Regions from separate parts of the Thiocapsa rosea genome, predicted to be linked through region 1. Evidence: predicted binding sites of a transcription regulator. Region 1 holds the regulator's gene; the other holds the start of a gene.

The links. Region 1 encodes FNR, which switches genes on or off when oxygen is low (the NO sensors DNR and NnrR bind a similar motif). Its sites were predicted from a motif close to TTGATNTANATCAA; they were not measured.
Region 2: a site for FNR is predicted at 2,560-2,573, ahead of hcp (hydroxylamine reductase). Genes of this name have one in related genera too.

What each region holds. Positions count from the first base shown of each region.
Region 1 is NZ_RBXL01000001.1:2,778,078-2,782,952, forward strand. It holds gene BDD21_RS12335 (class I SAM-dependent methyltransferase) at 1-510, shown strand, start outside; gene rnhA (ribonuclease HI) at 503-949, shown strand; gene dnaQ (DNA polymerase III subunit epsilon) at 1,124-1,846, shown strand; gene fnr (fumarate/nitrate reduction transcriptional regulator Fnr) at 1,933-2,691, opposite strand; gene BDD21_RS12355 (sulfur globule family protein) at 2,852-3,253, opposite strand; gene BDD21_RS12360 (CTP synthase) at 3,579-4,875, shown strand, end outside.
Region 2 is NZ_RBXL01000001.1:4,967,419-4,972,293, reverse strand. It holds gene BDD21_RS22135 (chromate transporter) at 1-62, opposite strand, end outside; gene BDD21_RS22130 (chromate transporter) at 67-678, opposite strand; gene BDD21_RS22125 (hypothetical protein) at 656-1,531, opposite strand; gene BDD21_RS22120 (carbonic anhydrase) at 1,603-2,370, opposite strand; gene hcp (hydroxylamine reductase) at 2,691-3,983, shown strand; gene BDD21_RS22110 (TusE/DsrC/DsvC family sulfur relay protein) at 4,261-4,563, opposite strand; gene BDD21_RS22105 (DUF3050 domain-containing protein) at 4,671-4,875, opposite strand, start outside.

The DNA.
Region 1 (4,875 bases):
GTCGGATTGCCGAGCCGCCTGCCGCTAGCGAGCGATTCGATCGACGCACTCCTGCTGCCGCATACCCTGGATTTCTCGCCCGATCCCCAAGCGGTGCTGCGCGAGGTCGAGCGCGTTCTGATCCCGGAGGGGCGGGTGATCGTGCTGGGCTTCAACGCACTCAGTGCCTGGGGCCTCTGGTCGCTGCTGCACGGCTCCGGTACGCAGGTCCCTTGGTGCGGGCGTTTCCGCACTGCTTATCAAATCGAGGATTGGTTGTCCGTGTTGGGTTTCGATATCGAGCTTCGCGAGCACATCATGTTTCGGCCGCCGTTCCGGCGCGCCTTGGGGCCGAGCTGTGCGGCATTCGACACCTTGGGTCGGCGCCTCTGGCCGATCCTGGGTGGTGTCTATTTGATCCGGGCCGTCAAACGCGTGGCGACCTTGACGCCGCTGCGCCCGGCTTGGGGGCGGTCGCTGTTGCGCGGCGGTGCTGCTGAGCCGACGACACGCAGGGCCGGTCATGCCTGATTGCGTGCGCGCCTATACCGACGGTGCCTGCAAGGGCAATCCGGGACCCGGGGGGTGGGGTGTCCTGCTGCGATGGGGGGAGGTCGAAAAGGAACTCTGCGGCGGCGAGCGCGCGACCACCAACAACCGCATGGAGCTGATGGCGGTCATCATGGCGCTGGAGGCCATGAAGCGTCCGACCTGTCTAGAGATCGTCACCGACTCTCAATACGTCAAGCGCGGTGTCGAGGAATGGATGCCGCGTTGGAAACGCAACGGCTGGCAGACGGCCGATCGTAAGCCGGTCAAGAATCGCGACCTCTGGGAACGTCTGGATTGCGCCATCGGCGCTCATCAGGTGCGTTGGAAGTGGGTCAAGGGCCACGCCGGTCATGCCGAGAACGAGCGTGCGGATAAGCTGGCGAATCGCGGGATCGGGGCTGAATCGCGTCCGGCATGACATGCGCGGTTTTCGCGTCGACTCAGCGTCGCGTGATTCGGATTGCGTCGGCGCAGACGCGATTCAGATGTTCAAATTTTCCTTTTTTAAACCGCGTCAGGTCCGAGGCATTTGGAGTCCGCGGGGACTCGCTTGCCTGCAACCCGGCGGGTTTCATTCTGGACGCGGTTTATAATGAGACAGATCGTGCTCGATACCGAGACCACGGGTCTCGATCCACAGGCTGGCCATCGCATCATCGAGATCGGCTGTGTCGAGCTGATCGACCGGCGCCTGACCGGAAACAACTTCCATCGCTATCTTCAGCCGGATCGGCAGATCGATGCGGGCGCTTCCGACGTGCACGGGATCACCAACGCCTTTCTCGCCGATAAGCCGCGCTTCGCCGAGATTGCCGAGGGCTTTCTGGACTACGTGGAAGGGGCCGAGCTGATCATCCACAACGCGGCCTTCGATCTCGGGTTTCTCGATCGCGAGATTGCCGGCTGGAACGCCGAAGCACCGCGGATCCCGGACCTGTGCGAGGTGACGGACACGCTGCTCATGGCTCGGCGCATCCATCCGGGGCAGCGCAACAGCCTCGATGCCTTGTGCAAGCGCTACGGCGTGGATCATCGCCATCGCGACCTGCACGGCGCTCTGCTCGATGCCGAGATCCTGGCGGATGTCTATCTCGCCATGACCGGCGGGCAGGTGGCCTTGAGTCTCGGGGAGGAGGTCGCGACGCCGTCTCATGCAGGGCCGGACGCTCGGCAGCGCGGCCGACTGGATCCGAGTCGGCCCAGACTTCGCGTGATTCGAGCCGACCAAGCAGCGCTCGACGCACACGCCGAGCGCCTCATGGCCATCCAGGCCGCGAGTGCCGAGGGTTGTCTTTGGCTTCGCGTGGAAGGATGACGCCTAAACTGCGCCGACTCCGGGGTGCTTGGTCGCTCCGGGGCCGATCCAATACGACCGATATCTCACATCTCACCGGGCGCAGTTTAGCTCTGCTGCTGTTGGCGCCGATTCTGCCCGGCGCCGCCCACCAGCGACTCCAGCATGCCCACGTCGAGCAATTGGATGTGCTTGCGGTCGACATTCATCAGGCCGTCGTCTTGGAAGCGCGTGAAGAGTCGGCTGACGGTCTCGACGGCGAGCCCCAGATAATTGCCGATCTCATGCCGGGACATGCTCAGATAGAAGTCCGTCGCGGACAGCCCGCGTTTGTGCAGACGCTTCGACAAGCTGAGCAGGAAGGCGGCGAGCCGCTCTTCGGCATTCTTCTTGCCGAGCAGCAAGAGCATATCCGTGTCGTGTCCGATCTCTTTGCTGAGCAGTCGGAACATCTGATGCTGCAGGCTGGGGATGGTTGCGGTCAGCTCTTCGAGCCGCGTAAACGGGAGCTCGCAGATGGCGGATGTCTCAAGCACCTTTGCCGAGCAGGCGTGGATGTCCTTGTCGATGGCATCCAGTCCGATGACCTCGCCGGGGAGATGAAAGCCCAGCACCTGCTCGCCGCCCTCGGGGCTGGGTGCGAAGGTCTTCACCGAGCCGGTCTTCACGACGTAGAGCGAGCGAAATCGGTCTCCGTCGCGAAACAGGAAATCACCCCGGTGGAGCGGACGCGTGCGTTTGACGATCTCGTCGAGTCGCTCGACATCATCCGGTGCAAGGCCCATGGGCAAGCAAAGCGACGACAGGGAACAGTTCCTGCAGGCGATGCGAATAGTCTCCAGCGAGATGACTTTATGGTGGCTCACGGCATCGCCCCTCGATCTTCGGTCGACAGATTTTGAACCGTCGCTTGATCTGGATCAAGCGAAGATTATCTTCTTGTCATCCGGTCGACCTCGACGCGTAAAAAAGGCCGCGCCCTCGCGGGCGCGGCCTTGACGCGAGCCTACCGAATCTGCGTATGGCTTACTTCGCTTCGCCGGTCGCGGGGGCAGCGGGCGCGGCGTATGGAGCGGCATAAGGCACGCCGTAGAAGGGTGCGCCGTAACCGGGATAGCCATAACCGTACCCGGGGTAACCGTAGCCGTACCCCGGATAGCCGTAACCGCGTCCGTAACCGCTTCCGTAGCCACGACCGCGGCCGTAACCGCGGCCGCCGCCGCTCATGTTCATGTTGAAGTCACCCCATCCGTCGCCGAGCATATCGCCGAACATGTCGCCGAGGCCGGAGCCGTAGCCGGGTCCGTAACCACCGTAGCCAGGGCCACCCCAACCCGGTCCACCCCACCAGGCTTGCGCCGGGCTCACGGCGAAGGCGGCGGCCGCTGCGATGGCGGCTGCACTCATCAATTTTGCTGACTGACGCATTGTTGACGCTCCTGTGTTTCTGCTCATCTTCTTAGGTCAAACATCGATCAAGGCCGCTGCGTCGGCGCCCGATCTTATCGAGCGCCTGCAAAGCCGAGAAGGTGTGTTTCGTCCTTTGCGAAACCAACCCGACTATAAAACACCTCCTCGGGTTTTGTGAAGGTCGCGCGCGTACACGGAGTCGGCCTCCGCGGAACCGCCGGACCTGGTCGCGTCGAGCCCTTCCGAGTGGCCGATCGGCGGCATTCGCATTGAGCAGTTGCGGGGTTTTTGGTAGCTTGTCGGCGGATCCGGGCCACTGCCCTCGACTGCCTCCTCTACCCCCATGACCAAGTTTATTTTCATCACCGGCGGTGTCGTCTCGTCGCTCGGTAAAGGCATCGCTTCGGCGTCTCTCGGGGCGCTGTTGGAGGCTCGCGGCCTGCGGATCACCATGATCAAGCTCGATCCCTACATCAATGTGGATCCGGGCACCATGAGTCCGTTCCAGCACGGCGAGGTCTATGTGACCGACGACGGGGCCGAGACCGACCTCGATCTGGGCCACTACGAGCGCTTCCTACGCACCCCGATGGGTCGCAACAACAACTTCACGACCGGCCAGATCTACGAGAGCGTCATCCGCAAGGAGCGCCGCGGCGATTATCTCGGGCGCACCGTTCAGGTCATCCCGCACATCACCGACGAGATCAAGCAGGCGATCCGTCTAGGTGCCGAAGGTGCGGACGTGGCCATGGTCGAGATCGGCGGAACGGTCGGCGACATCGAGTCCTTGCCTTTTCTGGAGGCGATCCGCCAGATGCGGGTGGAGGAGGGGCGCGAGAACGCGCTCTTCATGCACCTCACCTTGGTGCCCTATATCCGCACCGCCGGCGAGATCAAGACCAAGCCCACGCAGCACTCGGTCAAGGAGCTGCGTTCCATCGGGATCCAGCCGGATATCCTCTTGTGTCGGGCCGAGAAGCACCTGCCGGACGAGGAGCGGCGCAAGATCGCGCTCTTCACGAACGTCACCGAGGACGCCGTCATCTCGGCCGTGGACGCGGACAACATCTACCGCATCCCGCGCCTGCTGCACGACCAGAAGCTCGACGAGCTGGTGGTGCGCCAGTTCCGGATCGAGGCCCCCGAGGCCGATCTGCGCGAATGGGACCGCGTCCTGGAGGGCTTCGATCACCCCGAGCAGGTCGTGCGCGTCGGCATGGTCGGCAAGTACATGCACCTGACCGAGGCATACAAGTCGCTCTCCGAGGCACTGGCCCACGCCGGCGTGCACACCAAGACCAAGGTCGAGATCGTCTATCTGGACTCGGAGGTGATCGAGCAGGAGGGGGCCGACAGCCTCGACGGACTCGATGCCATCCTGGTGCCGGGCGGGTTCGGCGAGCGCGGGATCGAAGGCAAGATTCAGGCGGCCCGCTACGCGCGCGAGCACCGCATCCCCTATCTCGGGATCTGTCTCGGGATGCAGATCGCGGTCATCGAGTACGCGCGGCATGTTGCCGGATTGGAGGGCGCCCACAGCACGGAGTTCGATCGCCAGACTCCACATCCCGTGATCGCGCTCATCACCGAGTGGCGCGACGAGCGCGGTCGGATCGAGACCCGTGACGAGGGCGTGG
Region 2 (4,875 bases), 2.2 Mb from region 1:
ATCAGCGAGAGCATGGCGAAGACGTTCAGCAACTCGATGAGCTCTTTTAGGGTGTCGGACATGGTTTCAGGGCTCCGGGTCGGTGGAAGGCGCCGGGGTCTTCTTCTTCAAAGACTCCGGGCGATTCAGCCAGATCGCGATCGGCGCCAACAAGAACAGCGTCGCGGCGAGCGAGACATGAAAGACGCCGACCATGAGAAAGGTCGGGATGATGAACATCAGGTCTTTGGGCCTGAGAAAACTGCGCCCGCCGATCTTGAGCGTCACCTGCAGCAGCAGTCCGACGGCCGCGGCCGCGACGCCGGCCAAGGCCGCCGCGACATCCGGGTTGTTGTGGAACCGGACATAGAGAAGCCCGAGGACGATCAAGATCGCCACACCCGGCAGGATCAGTCCGAGTGCTGCCGCAGCGGCCCCCCGCGGTCCCCGCAGCTTGCGCCCGACGATGACCGCGACATTGGTGGAGTTCAGACCGGGCAGTGTCTGGCCGATCTCGAGCGCACCGAGAAACTCGTCGTCCGAGAGCCATTTCTCGCGATCGACGACCACGTCGCGCAGGTAGGCGACCAGCCCCCCGCCGAAGCTGGAGATCCCGATCAGGGCGAAGGCGGTGAAGATCTTGCCGATCGAAGGTGGCGCGGCGACCGCGCTCGGTTCATTCGCGATTGGTCGAGGCATTGTTCCCGAGTCCGTAGACGATGCCGGTTTTTGTAGTCCCAAGGGTCACCCATTCGTAGGCGTCCATTTGGAGTGTTTTATAGAACTCGATGGCCCGATCGATGCTCTCCCGTTTTAGATCCTCACGACGATCGAATTTGTATTGGAAGGCGAACTCCCCGCAGAGGGGGCGCTCATGTTGGCGATTGCGCCAGACCGCGATGGTCGTCTTCGCATTGATGCCGTGCCCGAACTGAAGCTCCCCGACATTCACCTGCACCTCCTCGACCGCGAGGTCCTTGACCAAAGAGATTCGCTCGTCGGATTTTGCCCCTGCTTGAAGCAACGCGGGGAAGGCGCGTGTGAGATCCTCGACGGCCATGTCGATCTGTTCGCGCGGCGTCGCTAGAACACAGTTATGCGAATAGATCGACCGAAAGCCGCCGAGTCCCTCGCGCAAGGGCAGCAGCTCTTGCTTAAACTTGATTCGGATATGTGCACCCGGCGTGGCCGGCCGGACGTCGACGGCAGCGGCAGTCTCGAAATCCGGGTGCCTGAACTTGACCGTGAGCTCGGGTAGACCGTCCGGCCAACCGTTTTTGTAGAAGCTCCGCAGCCGGACGATGAAATGGTTGTTGTAGAGATCGCACCCCGGCGTATCGAAGAAAAGCACCTCGCGCACATGATTGTCGAATGCGCCATCGGCCTCCTTGACTTTTACGCCGCACTTCTTGGCCGAATGACGCACGATCGACCAAAAGTCCTTGAAGGCTTTTGCAGTGATGAAATGATGGGCCTGCAGGATGATCTTGCACTCGTAATAGTGCACGTCCGAGTAGGGGGTATTGAGCACTTCAACGGCGTTGTCGTTCATCGTGATACCCGGCTGATTAAGGGGTGCGGTCCGTCTCGGTCTCCGAGACGCCTGGTCAGAGGACTGGCGACTTACTCGAACACCACCCGCGCGTTCAGCGGCTGGATCGGTCGATTGTTCGGGTGTCCCATCGCCCGTGCGAATTTCACGAGCTGTCCGTGCGAGGCGCTCACCGGATGCTTCATCACCAGCCAGGTCACGCCCTCGGTGCACGGAGGCGTCGTCAGCGAGCCTTCGAAACGGTAGTAGGCGCGATCGGCGGGCAGCAGCGCTTCGGCCGATGCCTTCGTTCCAAGATGCGCGGTGCGGCCCTGCAGCCGCGGCATCGCCGCCCACGGGGTGGACAGGGCGAGGTTCTCCGGACCTTCCTCGAACATCACCGCGATGACCGCGAGATGGCCCTCGGTGTCGGCATGCACCAGATGTGCCTCCATCGGGAATGTCTTGCCGTCGACATGGTTCTCGCTGGGCGTGTGGAAGTGGAACTGCTTGAGGCTGTAATCGCGGCCGTCCAGCGTGATGGTGCTGCCGGCGTCGTAGTCGACCTGAATGGTGTGACCGTTATGCACCTCGTCATGGCCGCCCGGCCTGTAGTGGAAGCCGATACGCGGCAGATCGGCGTCGATCCGGCTTGCGATGTCGATCGGTGTTTGAGCTTGGCCGGACCTGCAGGCGATAAAATGCGGGTCGATTTCGCCCCAGTGTTCCGGACCCCGGGCGCCGGAGTAGTCCCAGTGTGTTCCTTCGTCTGCTTCGGCCAACCCGGCTCCGATGAGCCCGGTGCCGATCGGCACGGTGCCGAGAATCAAGGTTAAGGTCGCGATCGCCCTGCGCTTCATCGTCTGTCTCGTCATGCAAAGGGTAAATCGGGCTCCGGCCAGGTTGCTGATGGCCGGCTTGGATGGCGTCGGGTTCATTCGGCTCGACGATGCTGCAAAGCATAACGGTCTTTCCGCTCGAAAAGCGATGCTCGGCTGAGGCTTGGAGCGGGGAACAGCCGGACTTGCGGCCTCTGGACTCCGCTCGCCTTGATCTAAGTCAAGGATACAGCGGTGCGCCCTCGCCAGACTGAGCGCCCCTCATCGACCCCAACGATCAACAGAACCGATCCGCGGGAGCGACAAGGGCACCTTGATCCCGATTCGATTCAGAGGCACCCATGCACTGCAACCAATGCGAACAGACCTACCGTAAGACCGGCTGCGTCACCTCCCCCGGGATGTGCGGCAAGGACGCCGATGTCCAGTCCCTTCAAGAGATGTTGCTCTACGGTCTGAAAGGGATGGCCGCTTATGCGCATCACGCGCGGCGTTTGGGCAAGTCCGACGAGACGGTGTCGGCCTTCATCGAGGAGGCGCTCTTTGCGACCATGACCAACGTCAACTTCGACGTGAAGAGTCTGCTTGAATACTGTCTGGAATGCGGACGGATGAATCTGCGCGTGATGCAGATGCTCGACGAAGGTCATGTCGAGGCCTTCGGCAAGCCAGCACCCTTCAAGGTGAAGGAGGGGACGCAAGCGGGCCGGGGCATCCTGGTGACCGGTCATGATCTGGCTGACCTGCGGGATCTGCTCGTGCAGCTCGAAGGGACCGACATCAAGGTCTATACGCACGGCGAGATGCTGCCCGCGCACATGTATCCCTTCTTTCAGAACCATCCGAACCTGGCCGGGCATTACGGCGGTGCTTGGCAAAACCAGAAGCGCGAGTTTGCGGCCTTCCCGGGTCCGGTGGTGGCGACGACCAACTGCGTCCTGATCCCGCCTCAGAGCTACAAGGGTCGGCTCTTCACGACCCGCGGGACAGCGGTTCCCGATGGTCAGCGGGTGCTCGACGGGGATTATTCCGAGGTGATCGGCGAGGCCATGCGTTGCGAGCCCTGCGAGGAGCTGCTGACGGGCGAGTCGACCGTCGGTTTTCATCGCACGGTACTCTTGGATCACGCACAAACGATCGTCGATGCGGTGAAGGCGGGGCAGATCAGCCGCTTCTTCGTGATCGGCGGATGCGACGGGGCGGATCCGGGCCGCAACTATTTCAGCGACTATGCGCAGGGCACGCCGGATGATTCGTTCATTCTGACCTTGGGTTGCGGCAAGTACCGAATCCGCGATCACGAGTACGGCGAGCACCTGGGCTTCCCGCGCCTCATGGACATGGGGCAGTGCAACGACGCCTACGGCGCCATCGCGGTCGCATCCGCCTTGGCCGAGGCATTCGAGTGCAGCGTCAACGAGCTGCCTCTGACCCTGGTTATCAGTTGGTTCGAGCAGAAGGCGGTTGCTGTTCTGTTGACCTTGCTGAGCCTCGGGGTCAAGGGGATTACCCTGGGCCCGAACGCACCGGCCTTCGTCTCGCCGAACGTCTTTGCGATCCTGCAGGAGCGATTCGATCTGCGTTTGAGCGGAAATGATGCCGAAGGGGATCTGCGGCTTGCCATGACGGCTTAAACCGCGCCCGGTGCGATATGCGTCGTTTGTTGGATGAGCTTGACCGCGCCGGCTCCGATGACCGTCGGAGTCGGGGCGGTTTAAGGTATTGAAAAATATTAAATTTTAAACCGCGTCGCACCGAGATCGAGGATATCTCCAACGCCAAACGCAAAGTGAAAATGACGCATATTGCTCTGGACGCGGTTTAGGTGATTTCCGGGAAAAGGTCTAACGGAAGCGCCGCAACCAGGAAAAGTGGTCGAACGCTCTTCTCCTTGTCGTTGAAATATGCGCTTTAAACGCACCCGGTCGGCTTCGGCAACCCACCCCACTTGCAGATCAGCTTCATCGGCCCTTTCCTGAAGATGTCGTAGAGGTCTTTGGTCGAGACCTTTTGCTTCTTGGCGAAGATGCGGATCGGCGGGACGACGCCGTCGGACTCGTACATGGCTCGTGCCTCGCGGATGAAGTTCATGACCTGATCGGTCATCTCGAAGTCGTCCGCCTTGGCTAGCTCGACGGCGACCTCTTCGCTCCAGTCGTCGCGGTTGAGGAGAAAACCTTCATTGTCCAAGGGAACGCTCAGTGCTTCGGTCATGGGTACAACTCCGAGAGGCTGTGTGGTCAGGATTGAGAACTCCAATAGAGTGTGGTGGCGACACCGATCGATACAAGACGTTCGTTACCCGTCTGTCCATCCGCTCATCATCCCCCGCGGCCGCTCTGGATCGCCTCCAGCACGCCGTCCCAGAACCTGATACGGGCGCAGATTGCCTCTTCAGCGGCGGTCTCGGCCTCGTCGAGCCGTTGCGGGTCGTCGCCGCACAGCTGCTCGAGGAGTTTCATCGACAGGGGACCGTGGAAGTCTTCGTCGAGGTGGATATGCCGGTTCAGGTAGTGATGGAAGACG